DNA from 4 places in the Pseudoalteromonas sp. RB2-MNA-CIBAN-0110 genome. Region 3 is predicted to be linked to each of the others. Evidence: predicted binding sites of a transcription regulator. Region 3 holds the regulator's gene; each other region holds the start of a gene.

Region 1 (4,210 bases), on a different contig from region 3:
GTATCAAATGCCATTACAACAGCGGCTGCACCAAAGCGTTTTATTATTTTAGCTTGGCGAATAAACGGCTCTTCGCCCTCTTTTAACGATATTGAGTTAACAATTGCCTTGCCTTGAATACACTTTAAGCCTGCTTCTATTACTTCCCACTTTGAGGAGTCGACCATAATTGGTACGCGAGAAATATCAGGCTCTGAGGCTATTAAGTTTAAAAACTTAACCATGGCGGCTTTTGAGTCCAACATGGCTTCGTCCATGTTTATATCAATAACCTGTGCGCCGTTTTCTACTTGTTCGCGTGCCACTGTTAGCGCGGCTTCAAAGTCTTCTTCCATGATTAAACGTTTAAACATGGCAGAACCCGTTACATTGGTACGTTCGCCGACATTAGTAAATACTGCTATTTGTTGGGTCATGCTGGCTCCTTAATTTAAGTTACAGGCTTCAAGGCCTGATAAACGCATGCGTACTTCAAGCTCTGGTAGTTGGCGTGGTTTAACGCCCGCTAAACCTTTTGCAAAAGCACGAATATGCGCAGGCGTGGTGCCACAGCATCCGCCTACTATATTAATAAAGCCCGATTTACCCCAATCGATAATTTCGGTTGCCATATCGCCCGCTTCTAAGTCATATTCACCAAACTCATTTGGTAAGCCCGCATTAGGATGTACCGATGTAAAGGTTTCGCACACGCGCGATAACTCTTCTACATACTGGCGCAGTAAATCAGGACCAAGCGCACAGTTTAAACCAATCGAAATAGGCTTAATATGGCGAATAGAATTATAAAATGCTTCGGTTGTTTGCCCCGAAAGCGTACGACCAGAGGCGTCGGTAATAGTCCCCGAAATCATAACTGGTAATGTGCGCCCTGCTTGCTCAAAGGCTTCTTCTACGCCAAACGAGGCCGCTTTTGCGTTAAGGGTGTCGAATATAGTTTCGATTAATATTAAATCGGCGCCGCCTTCCATTAATGCAAGTGTTGATTCAATATACGCAGTAACCAGCTTATCAAAGGTGACATTTCGGTAACCCGGATCGTTTACGTCTGGCGAAATTGAACACGTTTTAGATGTCGGCCCTAAAACACCGGCTACATAGCGTGGTTTTTCTGGCGTTTTAGCCGTAAATTCATCACAAATGGCGCGTGCTAATTTAGCCGACTCTAAGTTTATTTCACGACTTAGGCTTGCCATGTCGTAATCTTCCATCGAAATAGTGGTCGAGTTAAACGTGTTGGTTTCGATAATATCGGCGCCCGCTGATAAAAAACCACGATGAATATCAGTGATTAAATCGGGTTTGGTTAGGCTTAATAAATCGTTATTGCCTTTAATTAATACATGCCAGTCTTTAAAACGCTCTCCGCGATAGTCTTCTTCTTCTAGCTTATGATCTTGGATCATGGTGCCCATAGCGCCATCTAAAATTAAAATGCGTTCTTTTAATGCGGCGCTTATTTCGGCTTGCTTATTATTTGTAGGAGCGTTATTCGGCATAGTTGTTAGTCCTCACGTCTTGGCTAACTAAATTAATATCATACGGTGTGGTTTGGTACACGTAGTAATTTAACCAGTTCGAAAAAAGTAAAAAAGCATGGCTTTGCCACGTTTTTGAAGGTTGTTTGGTTGCATCGTCGTCCACAAAGTAATTTTCGGGTTTTGGTGCATTAGGGCTTTTTTTACAATCGCGCTCGTATTCTGCTTTTAGCGAGTCGGCGTCGTACTCAGGATGACCGGTTATAAACACTTGGCTACCCGATTTATTTTTAAGTAAGTAAGCCCCTACTCGCTCAGAACCTGCCAGTACAACTAGCTCATCACAGGCGTTTATTTTATTTATATCAATGTGGCCATAACGTGAGTGCGGTACCAAAAAGGTGTCGTCGAACCCGCGAGTCAGTGCGCCGTGATCAAAGTAACATTGGTGGGTAAATACACCACACAGTTTGTCGTCTTTTAAATCACGCTTTAAATTGTAACGGTGATATAACGCTGCATGTGCTGCCCAGCACGAAAATAACGTAGAGGTAACGTGTTGCTCAGCCCAATCTATAATGACCTTTAGCTCATCCCAATACGCTACATCGTCGTATTCTAAATGCGCAAGTGGCGCGCCAGTTACTATTAATGCATCGTAATTATTGTCTTTAACCTCAGAAAAATAACGATAAAAGGTATCAAGGTGCTCTTCTGAATTGCTGCTACTGCGGTGAGTGTCGAGGCGCAGTAGCTCTACGTTAACTTGCAAAGGCGAGTTGGCAAGCAAACGAATAAACTGAACTTCGGTTTCTACTTTATTAGGCATTAAGTTTAAAATAGCCAAACGCATTGGGCGTATTTCTTGCGTTTTTGCACGTGTTTTTGGCATTACAAATACGTTTTCTTGACGTAAACGTGCAATTGCCGGCAACTCGTCTTTTACTGTAATTGGCATACTTTACTCCTGCTCATAAAAACCGAAGCTTAATTATGAACTGAAAGTAAAAAATATCAACCTCTAGATGTATAGATGTCTAAATGAAATTTATTCATGATTTTATACTTTACTTACAAGCATGCTTTAGTGCTTTAAAACCCGCCATTCGTTGACTGTTTCACCTGTCAGCCACTACAATACAACATTGAAATTTTTATTATTATTTGAAGGCTCCTTTCATGGTTTTACCTGATAAATTTATATTCTCGATGAGTCGAGTATCTAAGGTTGTGCCACCTAAGCGCACTATCTTAAAAGATATTTCGTTACACTTTTTTCCTGGCGCTAAAATTGGTGTGCTTGGTTTAAACGGTTCTGGTAAATCTACGTTACTACGTATTATGGCCGGTGTTGACCAAGATTTTGAAGGTGATGCACATCCTCAGCCTGGTACAAAAATTGGTTATTTACCGCAAGAGCCTGTTTTAGACGAAAGCAAAACAGTTCGTGAAATTGTTGAAGAAGCTGTTGGCGAAGTTAAACACGCACTTAAACGCCTTGACGAAGTGTATAACGAATACGCCATGGAAGACGCTGACTTTGACGCACTTGCAAAAGAGCAAGGCGAGCTTGAAGCTGTTATTCAGGCGCACGATGGTCACAACATTGATAACGTTTTAGAGCGTGCTGCTGATGCACTTCGTCTGCCAGAATGGGATGCTAAAATTGAGCACCTTTCAGGTGGTGAGCGTCGTCGTGTTGCTATATGTCGATTACTGCTTGAAAAACCAGACATGCTTATTCTCGATGAACCAACTAACCACTTGGATGCAGAGTCGGTTGCATGGTTAGAGCGCTTCTTACACGATTACGAGGGCACTGTTGTGGCGGTAACGCACGACCGTTACTTCCTTGATAATGTAGCGGGTTGGATATTGGAGCTTGACCGTGGTGAAGGTATTCCATGGGAAGGTAACTACTCTTCTTGGCTTGAACAAAAAGATGCGCGCTTACAGCAAGAACAAAAATCTGAAAAAGCACGTCAAAAATCAATTGCGCAAGAACTTGAATGGGTTCGTTCAAACCCTAAAGGTCGCCAAGCTAAGTCAAAAGCACGTATGGCTCAGTTTACTGAAATGCAGCAGTCTGATTACCAAAAACGTAACGAAACTAACGAGATGTTTATTCCACCTGGCCCGCGTTTAGGCGACCAAGTGCTTGAAGTAACTAATCTTCGTAAGAGTTTTGGCGATCGCGTTTTAATTGACGATTTAAGCTTTAGCATGCCAAAAGGTGCCATTGTGGGCATTATTGGTGCGAATGGCGCGGGTAAATCAACGCTGTTTAAAATGATCAGTGGTGAGCAAAAGCAAGACAGCGGTAGCATTACTATTGGCGAAAGCGTACACATTGCTACTGTTGATCAGTTCCGCGACGGTATGGACGAAAGCAAAACTGTTTTCCAAGAAATATCAGACGGTCAAGACGTACTGAAAATTGGTAACTTTGAGTTCCAAAGCCGTGCGTATGTAAGTCGCTTTAACTTTAAAGGTAACGATCAGCAAAAGTTTGTTAAAGACCTATCAGGTGGTGAGCGTAACCGTTTACACCTTGCTAAGTTATTAAAAGCTGGCGGCAATGTGTTACTACTCGATGAGCCAACCAATGACTTGGACGTTGAAACACTACGCGCACTAGAGAACGCTATTTTAGAGTTCCCTGGTTGTGTAATGTGTATCTCGCATGACCGTTGGTTCCTTGACCGTATTGCTACGCACATTTTAGATTACCG
Region 2 (4,210 bases), on a different contig from region 3:
TTTTTCAGCCCCGTCTGGTTATATAGTTCAGGCAACAAGCAAAGGCTATCGCGTTGTTATTAGAAGTAACGAGGGTGGATCTAACTTTGAGACCAACCCTATACTCCCTCCTCAAACACCTCTGTTTTGTCGGTACGTTGCTGAAACTAAAAATATTTTATATGTTAATGATGCAAGCAATAACGATACATGGAACACCCTACCAGAAGTAGTTGAAGATGGTGTTGAATCCTACCTAGGTTTACCTATTCATTGGCCTGAAGGCGAAGTATTTGGCACGCTATGCTTAAAAGACACTAAAAAAACAAGCTATACCGATGAATATTTTGAACTCATAGAACAACTACGTGATTTGATTGAAGACGACCTAGCGCTTGTGTATAGCTATGAGCAAATGCGCGAAATAGCCATGTTAGACTCATTAACGAATATTTATAATCGCCGAGCACTTAACTTATTAGCCCAGCAAAAACTTAACTTAGCGCTACGTTTAGGCTTTGACGTGTGTTGTTTGTTTATTGATATAAACGACTTTAAAAAATTAAACGACACCTGCGGACATGAAGTGGGCGACAAAGCCTTAATTATATTGGCAGATACGCTAAAAACGCATTTAAGAGATGCTGATATAGTAGGGCGCTTAGGTGGCGATGAGTTTGTTGCAGTAATGCAAGTAAGCGATAAAAGCAAGATTAACTACATCATGGATAAAATTTCGACTGAGTATTCAAAAGCCTTACTCAAAGAAGACGTTTGCGATTTATCGCTTAGTATTGGTTATAGTTTTACTAATAAACAAAAGCAGCCCTTTGAAGCGCTATTAAATGATGCAGACCACGCAATGTATAAAAATAAACAAGCGTATAAGCTCGCTAAAAAGGCACAATAATAAAAGGAGGTTCGTCATGACTCATGCCACACAAACTTGGCTGGTTTTTTCTGCGATAGGTTTTATTTTTTCCTTAGCAATAATAAGCTTATTTGAAACGTTTCCTAGCATTAGATTTATATCTAATGAGGGAATAATTTTTGGTGTTATGTGCTCCTCTATGGGGTTTGCCTTAAAAAGGCTTGAGAGTAATAACCAAAAACAGCTTCAATAAATAGCTTAAGCTGCAAATTTTTACTTGTATTTATTAACAAAGTACGGACATAAAAAAGCAAGCCATTAGGCTTGCCAAGAAGGGTGTTAATTAGCTCTTACCTAGCCTTTAAGCTATTAGCTTTTCCGCAAGGTTCAATTCCATAATGGCTTTTAATAAACGGTATAAGTTAATTGACGCGTCAATTTCTTCTTTACGGTTTGTTAAGCTTTCAATATTTAGGCCCAGCGGTACATCTAAATGCGCACAGCTTTTAAGTATTAAGTCGAGGTTTTCGCGGCAAATACGGACTGATTCGCTTAATGTATTGTCTGCATCAAGCATGCGCCATTTAGTTGCCTCTGGCACTGAGATACCCAACCATTGCATAAAGTCTAAGGTTTTTTCGCCGCCGCACGGGGTAAACGTTAATATAATACGTTGAGGTGTAATCCCTTGTGCTTTACATGTACGTGCGTAGCTAGTAATTAGCTCTATAGTAGCTTGTGCGTCGTAAACAGCTTGCGATATAAAAAACTGACAACCTTGTGCTGTTTTTTCTATTAATCGTTCGTGCTCATTTCGTTTACTTGAATGGCGCTCGGCAATCGTAACGCCACCTAAAAAGAAATCATCTGATTGCTCAGCCATCGCTTTATACGCATCTGGCAGGCTTAGCTTTATATCGCCTATCGATGATGGGCTACCTACTAAAACAACATTTTGTAAATCGTAGTCGTTTTTAGTTTCACTTAGCCAATCTTTAAATTCGCCTACGCCACGCTGCGCCACACTTTTATAAGTAATCACATCTTGTGCAGATAAATTACGAAGTAAATGGCTGTATTCACGCGGATCAACGGTTTGTTTAAACGCAAATGGGCGGTCTTGATTGGTTCGGCTGCTTTCGTCTTGAATGTCGTAAATTATTACGCCGTCGTATTCAATTTCGTGTAAGCGACCTAATAGCTTTTCTGCAATGGTTTTTAATTGCGCTTTATCGGTGCCAATTTTAGGCGGGGTAGTACCAATAAGATAAACACCTTGGTTGGTGTCCACTATCTTCTCTTTTAGTGATAAAGCCATAATCCTCATTCCAGCTAAGTTTGTTTTGATGGATTTAATATAGCAGCCATTTAGACGTCTAGATAGATTTATTTAGTGAAAGTTTTTCAACTAACATGATGTTTATTCATAGTGCTTGTTCCCATAATTTATAATTGACACAGTTGTTTACATAATAAATTCCCTTTGGGCTCTTATATTTATTGGCTTTGGGGCATAATTAAAGAGTTAAATCTGACAACAAATTTGCTCAATTTAAAAAGGGACAACAATGAAATTTAAATTATTAGCAACCAGCTTAGCGGTATCGCTGGCGTTAACGGGTTGCGCCATGCAACAAAACCAAAGCACGGAAGCAACAGCACAACAAGAACAAGTAAATAAAGCTGATGACCGTGTTTTCTCGCAAGATTATTTAATTGAAGAGCTAGAAAACGGCTTACGTGTCATGGTTGTTAAAACCGACTACCCTGATGTAGTGTCGCTGCAAATTCCGGTATCGGTTGGGTCGCGTAACGAAGTTGAAGAGGGCAAAACAGGCTTTGCTCACTTTTTTGAACACATGATGTTTAAAGGCTCACAAAAATACCCTGAAGATGTGTACTCAGACATATTAAAAAATTCAGGTGTTGATAACCGCGCTTATACAACAAACGATTTTACAAACTACCATTTAAACTTTTCAAAACAGCATCTTGATAAAGTGCTTGAGCTTGAAGCTGATATTTTTCAAAATTTAACCTACACCGAAGAGCAATTTAGAACAGAAGCACAAACGGTAAAAGGTGAGTACTTAAAAAACAACGCGAGTCCAATTCGTAAATTATTAAGCGCTGTACGCGAAGAAGCGTTTGATAAGCACACGTATAAACACACCACTATGGGCTTTTTTAAAGACATAGAAGCCATGCCAGATCAAATGGCGTACGGGAAAGAGTTTTTTGCTAAATTTTATAAACCTGAGTATGTGTCACTTGTTATTGTGGGCGATGTAGATCCACAAGCAACAATGGCAATGGTTAAAAAGCATTGGGGTAGCTGGAAAAAGGGTAACTATGTTGCTGACATTAAAGCAGAGCCTGTTCAACAAGCACCAAAATATTTGCACCAGCAAGATGAAGCGCTACCAGGGCATTGGTTACTTGTATCCTACAAAGGCGCTGCGTGGGAGCCTGCTAAAAAAGACAGAGCGGCGCTTGATTTAATCTCACAGCTTTATTTTTCAAGTAATTCAGATTTATATCAAGAGCTAGTGGTCGACAAACAAATTGCCAGCCAAATGTTTACCTATAACCCAGAGACCAAAGATCCGGGTTTATTACACGTATTTGTTAAAGTAGAAAACGCAGATGATTTAGCCACTGCACGCGATGCAATTAACCGAACTTATGCAAAAGCACGCACAGAGTTTGTTGATGAGCAAAAGCTGAGTGATTTAAAATCGAACCTTAAATACGGCTTTATTAATGGCTTAGATTCATCGCAATCAATAGCTTCAACCCTTGCCAGCTACATGCATTTTGAGCGCGATCCTGAGGTTATAAACCAGCTGTATAAATCGGCAGATAACATTACCAGCGCAGATATTAAAGCCGTTGCTAATAAATACTTTACCGATAACGCACGTACCACATTAACAATGTCGGCACTTGATAAAGCCCCAGGTTTTGAGCAAGAAGTTGATTTAAATGCGCTTACTGCAAAGCTTGAACAAGCACCTGCGGCACCTGTATTTAAAGTACTTGATAAAACCAATAGCTCGCCATTAATTGATGTTAACTTTTTATTCAATACCGGTGCGGCTGCCGACCCACAAGGCAAAAAAGGTGTTGCTGCGTTAACTGCGGCTATGCTTGCACAAGGTGGCTCAGAGGCGACAAGCTATAAAGATATTCAAAAAGCACTTTATCCGCTTGCGGGTAGCTTTGGTTATCAAATAGATAAAGAAATGCTGTCGTTCCAAGGACGTATTCATAAAGATAATGCGGCGCAGTGGTATTCACTTGTGAGCGATCAATTACTAAATCCAGGTTTTAGAGACGATGACTTTAAGCGCCTTAAAA
Region 3 (4,210 bases):
CCGCTTGAGTATGTGTAATTATTATTTTTGCTACGCTTTGGTATCGCTCACTTGAGCTTAAACTTGAACCACCAAATTTATGTACACAATTGACCATATTAATCACCAAAGCGCCGGACGGGCTGCACTTAATTTAACGTTCCCACCAGAAGTGCCTGCACCTTTGCCTACACGGCCAACATTTTTATTTTGCCCTGGTTTTACAAGTTCAAACACTCGCTCAAAATCAGCGACTAAATCGTGTATATCTTCAATACCTACCGAAATACGAATAAGCGTATCGCCCACACCCGCTTCTAAACGTGCTGTTGCCTCCATACCTGCGTGCGTCATAGTTGCAGGGTGACAAATTAAGCTCTCTACGCCACCTAGTGACTCAGCTAAACTAAACGTTTTAAGACTAGTTAAAAATGCCGCAGCGTCATTTATATCGCCTTTAATATCAAAACTCACCATGCCACCAAAACCAAGTTGCTGTGCTTTAGCCAGCTCATGTTGAGGATGTGACTCAAGACCTGGGTAGTAAACTTGGCTTACATATTCAGAGCTTTCAAGATACTTAGCTATTGCCAGTGCATTTTCTTGATGCTGCCTTAGGCGCACATTTAAAGTACGTAAACCACGAAGCGTTAAATAGCTATCAAAAGGCGCACCCGTAATACCAATGTTATTAGCCCACCAAGCAAGCTCATCGCCTAACTTTTGTGTTGCTGCAATAACAGCGCCGCCTACTACATCTGAGTGTCCGTTAATGTATTTAGTGGTTGAATGCACCACAATATCTACACCAAACTTAATAGGGTTTTGTAAGGCAGGCGACAAAAACGTGTTATCTGCAGCCACCAATGCACCGCATTGCTTAGCCACATCGGTAACCGCTTTAATATCTGTTAAACGAAGTACTGGGTTACTTGGGGTTTCTATCCAAATAAGCTTTGGTTTAATTACTAAAATTTGTTGAAGGCTTTCTTCTTTTGTTAAATCTAATATTTCGAGCTTTAGTAGTCCGCGTTTTTGTAAAGATGTAAATAAACGATAGCTGCCACCATAACAATCATGTGGAATTACTAACGTATCGTCACTATTAAGTAGCTGAGTAGCTAAATGCACGGCAGCCATGCCTGTAGCTGTAATTATGCCACGAGCGCCACCTTCAAGCTTAGCAAGCGTCTCAGCTAAAATATCACGATTAGGATTACCGCTACGACCATAATCATACTCACGCTTAGTATCAAAGTCGGCAAACGAATAAGTAGTCGATAAATAAATTGGCGGTACCACCGCACCATGATGTTTATCAGCATCAACGCCGTTACGTACAGCAATGGTCGCTTTGTTTTTTTCGCTCATATTCGTCACCTGATTAATTTGGATGTGTAGACGTCTAAAAGAGTAAGTTATCCGTTTTGATAAGTCAAAGTATTTTAAAGCTCTAGATGGCTAAAAGTAGAAGGGGCCTCTGCGAATAACACATTTTAGCTCACAAAAGTGTGCTTATCTTTACACCTACAATAGGCTTATTAAGATAGATCGGTATCTATTATTTGACTATCTTTTTTAAATCGATAGAATTTCACGCATATTTACACGCTTTTTATACCGTGTGAGAAATTAATAATCTGAGGCAACGATACATCTTATGGCTAAATGGAATGGTGAGTATATTCACCCATACGCAGAACACGGTAAAAAATCAGAGCAAGTTAAAAAGATCACCGTTTCGATCCCGCTAAATGTATTAAAGGTATTAACTGACGAACGTACACGTCGTCAAATCAATAACCTTCGCCATGCTACAAATAGTGAATTGCTATGTGAGGCATTTTTGCATGCTTTTACTGGCCAACCTTTACCAAATGACGATGACTTACGTAAAGATAACGCCGAAAAAGTGCCAGAAGAAGTTAAAAAAATAATGCAAGAAATGGGTCTAGAAGTACCCGTTTTAAACGAAGAATAAATATTACATAGACAAAAAAACCTCAGTAATTACTGAGGTTTTTTTATGTCTAAATTTTATTGCATAGCTCTACTGTATAGATTTACTGCATATAGTTTTCAGGTAGCTCAATTTGTGCAACACCTGACTCAATAGCAGCAAGTGCAACAGCTCTTGCTATACGCGGCAGTAAACGTGGATCCATTGGTTTTGGAATAATATACTGCGCACCAAATTCTAGTTTATCTACACCAGCGGCTTTTAAAACTTCTGCAGGTACTGGCTCTTTGGCAATACTTCGAATAGCATCTACTGCAGCAATTTTCATTTCATCGTTAATAGCGCTTGCACGTACATCAAGCGCACCACGGAAAATAAACGGGAAACATAAAACATTATTAACTTGGTTAGGGTAATCAGAGCGCCCTGTTGCCATGATTAAATCGTTGCGTGCGCCGTGCGCAAGTGCAGGATCAATCTCAGGATCTGGGTTTGAACATGCAAACACAACTGGTTTTGCAGCCATTAGCTTTAAATCTTCAGCCGCTAATAAGTTAGGACCAGAAACACCCACAAATACATCCGCATCTGCAATTACATCTTGCAATGTACGCTTATCGGTATTGTTAGCAAAAAGCTGTTTATATTCATTTAAGTCATCGCGGCGGGTATGAATAACACCTTTGCGGTCAAGCATATAAATGTGTTCACGCAGTGCACCACACTTAATTAACAGCTCCATACACGCAACAGCGGCAGCGCCTGCACCTAAACATACAATAATTGCATCTTCAATTGACTTACCTTGTACTTCTAGCGCATTTAACATACCAGCAGCCGTTACAATGGCAGTACCGTGTTGATCGTCATGAAAAACAGGAATGCTACAACGCTCTATTAATGCTTTTTCAATTTCAAAACACTCTGGTGCTTTAATATCTTCAAGGTTAATACCACCGAATGTGTCGGCAATGTTGGCAACCGTATTAATAAAGTCTTCTGTTGTTTTGTGCTTAACTTCAATATCGATAGAATCAAGCCCTGCAAAACGTTTAAACAATAACGCTTTACCTTCCATTACAGGCTTAGACGCTAAAGGACCTAAATTACCAAGGCCTAGAATTGCAGTACCATTAGTAATAACCGCAACCATGTTACCTTTACCAGTATATTTATAAGCATTTGCAGGATCTGCAGCTATTTCACGTACAGGTTCGGCAACACCTGGGCTATACGCAAGTGCAAGATCATGAGCCGTTTCAGCTGGTTTTGTAAGCTCAATGCTAATTTTACCTGGTACGGGATGTGAGTGGTAATGTAGTGCTTGTTCACGAAAGTCAGACATAACGCGATTGTATCCTGCAATTTAAGTTAAAGTGAGAGATGGAGTCTTGGGGTACGATACCCTTATTATTTTTAAATTCCAAGCAATATCAGGTCTATCCTGTTATATGCTATATCCTATAATTTTAAGAGGTTTTTCAGTAACTTTGCAGGATTATATCAACATTTAATAAATAAAAATTCACCTAAAAAGTAAGTTTTAAGGTGCTTTTATGCCTATCAAAATCTTATAAAATGTATACTTAAAGTATCAGCATAAACTTAGAATAACAGCCTACTACCCTACTTTAAAAACAGATAAGCCCACGTTAGCTACTTTTATCAACCTAGTTAAAAATTGTACTATTTAAAATATAGAGAATATCTATCGATTTGTCTGTAAAGGATTATGCATACTCAGAATAAGAATAGGAAATAGTTATGCAAAAGGAGGGGATAGTCAAAATCAACGAAATAATACCAATCTGCTTATATATGGGGTCTATTTAACGTTAAGAAAATTACGCTAGAACTAGGCTAAAATTTTTGTATCTAGTTGTTCTAAATAAAAATTTTTTAACGACGTTATAGTGCAATTTAATTCGTTAAATTGCTCAAAGATTTATGCAGGTTGGTATAAGATAATAAATAACAAATTTTAGGCACAAAAAAAGCACCCTAAGGTGCTTTTTTTAACTAAACAGCAATAATTACTTCTTGCTGGCAAGTGCACCGAAGCGCTTGTTGAAGCGATCAACACGTCCGCCAGTGTCTAAAACTTTTTGCTTACCAGTGTAAAACGGGTGACACGCAGAACATACGTCTAAGTGAATGTCTTTACAAAGAGTTGAGCTAGTTTCGAATTTATTTCCACATGAACATGTTGCAGAAATTACTTCGTACTTAGGGTGAATACCTTCTTTCATAGGAACCTCTAGTTAAGGCCGC
Region 4 (4,210 bases), on a different contig from region 3:
GTAAGGGCATAAAAAAACCCGCAACATGTGCGGGTTTTTCAATTACTTACTTTATTTAATCGAAGCGATTAAAAAAGCTCGTTTGCTTTGCTTACAATGTTTGCCACTGTAAAACCAAAGTGCTCAAACAGCTCGCCTGCAGGTGCTGACTCACCAAAGGTAGTCATACCTACTACTGCGCCGTTTAGACCTACGTACTTGTACCAGTAGTCAGCAATACCAGCTTCTACTGCTACGCGGCGTGAAACAGATGCCGGTAATACGCTTTCTTTGTATGCTGCGCTTTGATCTTCAAAGGCATCAGTACATGGCATAGATACAACACGTACCTTTTTACCTTGGCTGCGTAGCTCAGTTGCTGAATCTTGTGCTAGTTTCACTTCAGAGCCCGTCGCAATAAAGATAATCTCTGGATTGCCGTCACAGCTAAGGATGTAACCACCCTTTTTAACATCTGCTAATTGCTGTGCGTCACGTGCTTGTTGCTCAAGACCTTGGCGAGTAAAGATAAGCGATGTAGGCCCGTCTTTACGCTCAATAGCTTGTTGCCATGCAATTGCCGACTCAACTTGGTCACATGGACGCCAGTTGTATAAGTTAGGCGTTAAACGCATGCTTGCAATTTGCTCTACTGGTTGGTGAGTTGGACCATCTTCACCTAAACCAATTGAATCATGCGTGTATACAAAAATGCTTGGTTGCTTCATTAATGCAGCCATACGCACAGCATTTTTTGCATATTCAACAAACATTAAGAACGTAGCACCGTAAGGAATAAAGCCTTTATGAAGGGCAATACCATTCATAATTGCCGACATACCAAACTCACGCACACCGTAATAAATGTAGTTACCGCTTGCATCATCGCGTGTTAAACCTTTAGAGCCATCCCAAATTGTTAAGTTTGAGCCAGCTAAATCGGCTGAGCCACCCATAAATTCTGGTAATAACGGACCAAATGCGTTTAATGCATTTTGCGATGCTTTACGAGACGCTGGGTTTGCAGGGTTTGCTTGTAATTGCTCAATGTACGCTTGAGATTTTTCAGCCCAATCGCCAGGCAGTTCGTTATTAATACGACGCTTATATTCAGCTGCAAGCTCTGGGTATGCTTTTGCGTATGCTGCAAATTTTTCGTCCCAGCTTGATTCAAGCTGCTGACCTTTTTCTTTGCTATCCCATTGTGCGTAAATATCATCAGGAATTTCGAACGCATCGCCAGTCCAACCTAAGAATTCGCGAGACGCTTTAATTTCGTCATCACCTAGTGGTGCACCGTGACAATCGTGGCTACCAGATTTATTAGGTGAGCCGTAACCAATAATTGTTTTACAACAAATTAGTGAAGGTTTATCGGTAACGCTTTTTGCTTCTGCAATTGCAGCACTTACAGCATCGCTGTCGTGGCCATCAACACCACTAATTACATGCCAACCGTATGCTTTAAAGCGAGCTGGTGTATCATCTGTAAACCAACCTTCTACTTCGCCATCGATTGAGATGCCGTTGTCATCCCAAAATGCAACAAGTTTCCCCAGACCTAATGTGCCTGCAAGTGAACCTGCTTCATGAGAAATACCTTCCATAAGGCAACCATCGCCCATAAATGCATAGGTAAAGTGATCAACAATATCGTGACCTTCACGGTTAAACTGTGCAGCAAGTGCTTTTTCAGCAATTGCCATACCTACTGCATTTGTGATCCCTTGACCTAATGGACCCGTAGTAGTTTCGATTCCTGGTGCATAACCATATTCAGGGTGACCTGGTGTTTTAGAATGCATTTGACGGAAGTTTTTAATTTCGTCCAGTGGTAAGTCGTAACCACTTAGGTGCAATAGAGAATAGATAAGCATTGAACCGTGGCCGTTTGAAAGAATAAATCTGTCACGGTCAGCCCACTCTGGATTCGTTGGGTTATGTTTTAGATAATCGCGCCATAATACTTCTGCGATATCAGCCATGCCCATAGGGGCTCCAGGGTGACCAGATTTGGCCTTTTGTACTGCGTCCATTGACAAGACGCGAATAGCATTTGCAAGTTCTTTGCGAGATGGCATGAATTCTCCTACCTTTATGTGTATTTGCGCGGGTATTTATGTGTTTGTTTATGCACCCAAGTAACTTGGGTTCGTTTATACCGACCATTCTTACTTATTGTGGGGGCTGTGTGCAATTAAAAACCCTATAAAAGTGAGGCATTATGAATATTTTTTAAGACCAAAAAGTTATTAGTAATTTTATTTAGACGTCTAGGCGTAAAAACACTATGCAAGGTGTTTTGTTTTCGATAAAATACGCCCCTTAATTTTTTAGCGCTAATACCGACGTTTGTGAAGCGCAATATTTGTGAGCAGAATTACAATGGCAAAACATTTATTTACTTCTGAATCAGTTTCTGAAGGTCATCCGGATAAAATCGCCGATCAAATCTCTGATGCGGTACTTGATGCTATCCTAGAGCAAGACTCTCATGCCCGTGTTGCATGCGAAACTTACGTAAAAACCGGTATGGTTATGGTTGGTGGTGAAATCACTACTAGCGCATGGGTTGATATCGAAGAAATTACACGTAAAACAATTCGTGACATTGGCTACACAAATTCAGACATGGGCTTTGATGCCGATTCATGTGCAATTTTAAACACTATTGGTAAACAGTCTCCAGACATTAACCAAGGTGTTGACCGTACTAGCCCAGAAGAGCAAGGCGCTGGCGACCAAGGCTTAATGTTTGGTTACGCATGTAACGAAACAGAAGTACTAATGCCTGCTCCAATTACTTACTCACACCGTTTAGTACAGCGCCAAGCGCAAGTACGCAAAAGCGGCGAGCTTAATTGGTTACGTCCAGATGCAAAATCTCAAGTTACTTTTGCATACGAAAATGGCAAACCTGTAGGTATTGATGCTGTTGTACTTTCTACTCAGCACAGCGAAGACATTTCGCAAAAAGATTTAGTAGAAGCTGTGATGGAAACAATCATCAAGCCGGTACTCCCTGCAGAGCTTATTACAAGTGCAACTAAGTTTTTCATTAACCCAACAGGTCGCTTTGTAATTGGCGGACCAATGGGTGACTGTGGTTTAACTGGTCGTAAAATCATTGTAGATACATACGGTGGTATGGCTCGTCACGGTGGTGGTGCATTCTCTGGTAAAGATCCATCAAAAGTTGACCGTTCAGCAGCATACGCTGCACGTTACGTTGCTAAAAACATTGTTGCTGCTGGTCTTGCTGACAAGTGTGAGCTACAAGTCTCTTACGCAATTGGTGTTGCAGAGCCTACTTCTATCAGCGTTGAAACGTTTGGTACAAGCAAGCTAGAAGAAAGCCGTTTAATCGAGCTTATTCGTGAACATTTTGACCTGCGCCCTTACGGCTTAATTCAAATGCTTGATTTAGAGCGCCCTATCTACCTTCCTACAGCGGCTTACGGCCACTTTGGTCGTGACGAATTCCCTTGGGAACGTACAGATAAAGCAGACGCACTTCGCGCAGCTGCCGGCCTTTAAGCCAAAATTGTTGTAGTAAATTAAAAACGGCCCTTTTAAGGGCCGTTTTTACATCTAAAACTTATTCGCTATATTGTTTGTAGAGCGTCTACAAAATAACTATTAAATCGACCTCGAATTCTTTTGTACTTTAGGTATATACTTATTTCATTATAAAAGCTTTAGGGACAGTTAAATGGCCGATAACTTTCGCGTTATATTTTCAGGACTTGCCGATAACGTTGACATAAAAACAGCATGTACAAATTTAGCTGCAAAATTAAAAACGTCAGATGAAAAAGTAGCTCTTTTTTTTAAAGGTAAGCCACTGTTTGCACCAAGCGATAAAGACAAAGCGTTAAAACAGGCTAAGTTACTAGCAGGCTTAGGCATTAAAAGTAAGCTTCAAGCTGTTTCAAACATCATTCAAAATGGCTCAAACCCTGCTGCAAATAACAATCAACGTGATGAACGTATTTTTGATGCACTCGATTACATCACTAGCAGCTTAATTCGCCTTGAAGAAAAGTTAGACGAGTTAGAGCAACGCCTTCCTGAAGCTCAGTTAAAAGCACCAGACGAAAGTATTGACGAATGGCAAGGTGACGATCTAATGCTAGGTGATGATTTAGCGCCTCCTAAAAAACGCAGTAACTTACTTTTATATTCATTGATTGCAACTGCCACCATTTTGCTAGTCGTACTGGCTGTTTTT

Evidence for each region. Region 3 encodes MetJ, which represses methionine synthesis genes. Its sites were predicted from a motif close to TAGACGTCTAGACGTCTA; they were not measured.
Region 1: a site for MetJ is predicted at 2,501-2,518, ahead of AAEY68_RS10760 (homoserine O-succinyltransferase). Genes of this name have one in related genera too.
Region 2: a site for MetJ is predicted at 2,212-2,229, ahead of AAEY68_RS11885 (methylenetetrahydrofolate reductase). Genes of this name have one in related genera too.
Region 4: a site for MetJ is predicted at 2,246-2,263, ahead of metK (methionine adenosyltransferase). Genes of this name have one in related genera too.

The regions. Positions count from the first base shown of each region.
Region 1 is NZ_JBEOOQ010000018.1:61,642-65,851, forward strand. It holds gene metH (methionine synthase) at 1-416, opposite strand, end outside; gene AAEY68_RS10755 (homocysteine S-methyltransferase family protein) at 426-1,499, opposite strand; gene AAEY68_RS10760 (homoserine O-succinyltransferase) at 1,489-2,436, opposite strand; gene ettA (energy-dependent translational throttle protein EttA) at 2,658-4,210, shown strand, end outside.
Region 2 is NZ_JBEOOQ010000022.1:7,740-11,949, reverse strand. It holds gene AAEY68_RS11895 (sensor domain-containing diguanylate cyclase) at 1-889, shown strand, start outside; gene AAEY68_RS11890 (hypothetical protein) at 906-1,103, shown strand; gene AAEY68_RS11885 (methylenetetrahydrofolate reductase) at 1,212-2,168, opposite strand; gene AAEY68_RS11880 (M16 family metallopeptidase) at 2,419-4,210, shown strand, end outside.
Region 3 is NZ_JBEOOQ010000008.1:71,753-75,962, reverse strand. It holds gene metL (bifunctional aspartate kinase/homoserine dehydrogenase II) at 1-97, opposite strand, end outside; gene metB (cystathionine gamma-synthase) at 103-1,350, opposite strand; gene metJ (met regulon transcriptional regulator MetJ) at 1,640-1,960, shown strand; gene AAEY68_RS06440 (malic enzyme-like NAD(P)-binding protein) at 2,043-3,284, opposite strand; gene rpmE (50S ribosomal protein L31) at 3,973-4,188, opposite strand.
Region 4 is NZ_JBEOOQ010000026.1:47,879-52,088, reverse strand. It holds gene tkt (transketolase) at 69-2,060, opposite strand; gene metK (methionine adenosyltransferase) at 2,365-3,516, shown strand; gene AAEY68_RS13425 (hypothetical protein) at 3,692-4,210, shown strand, end outside.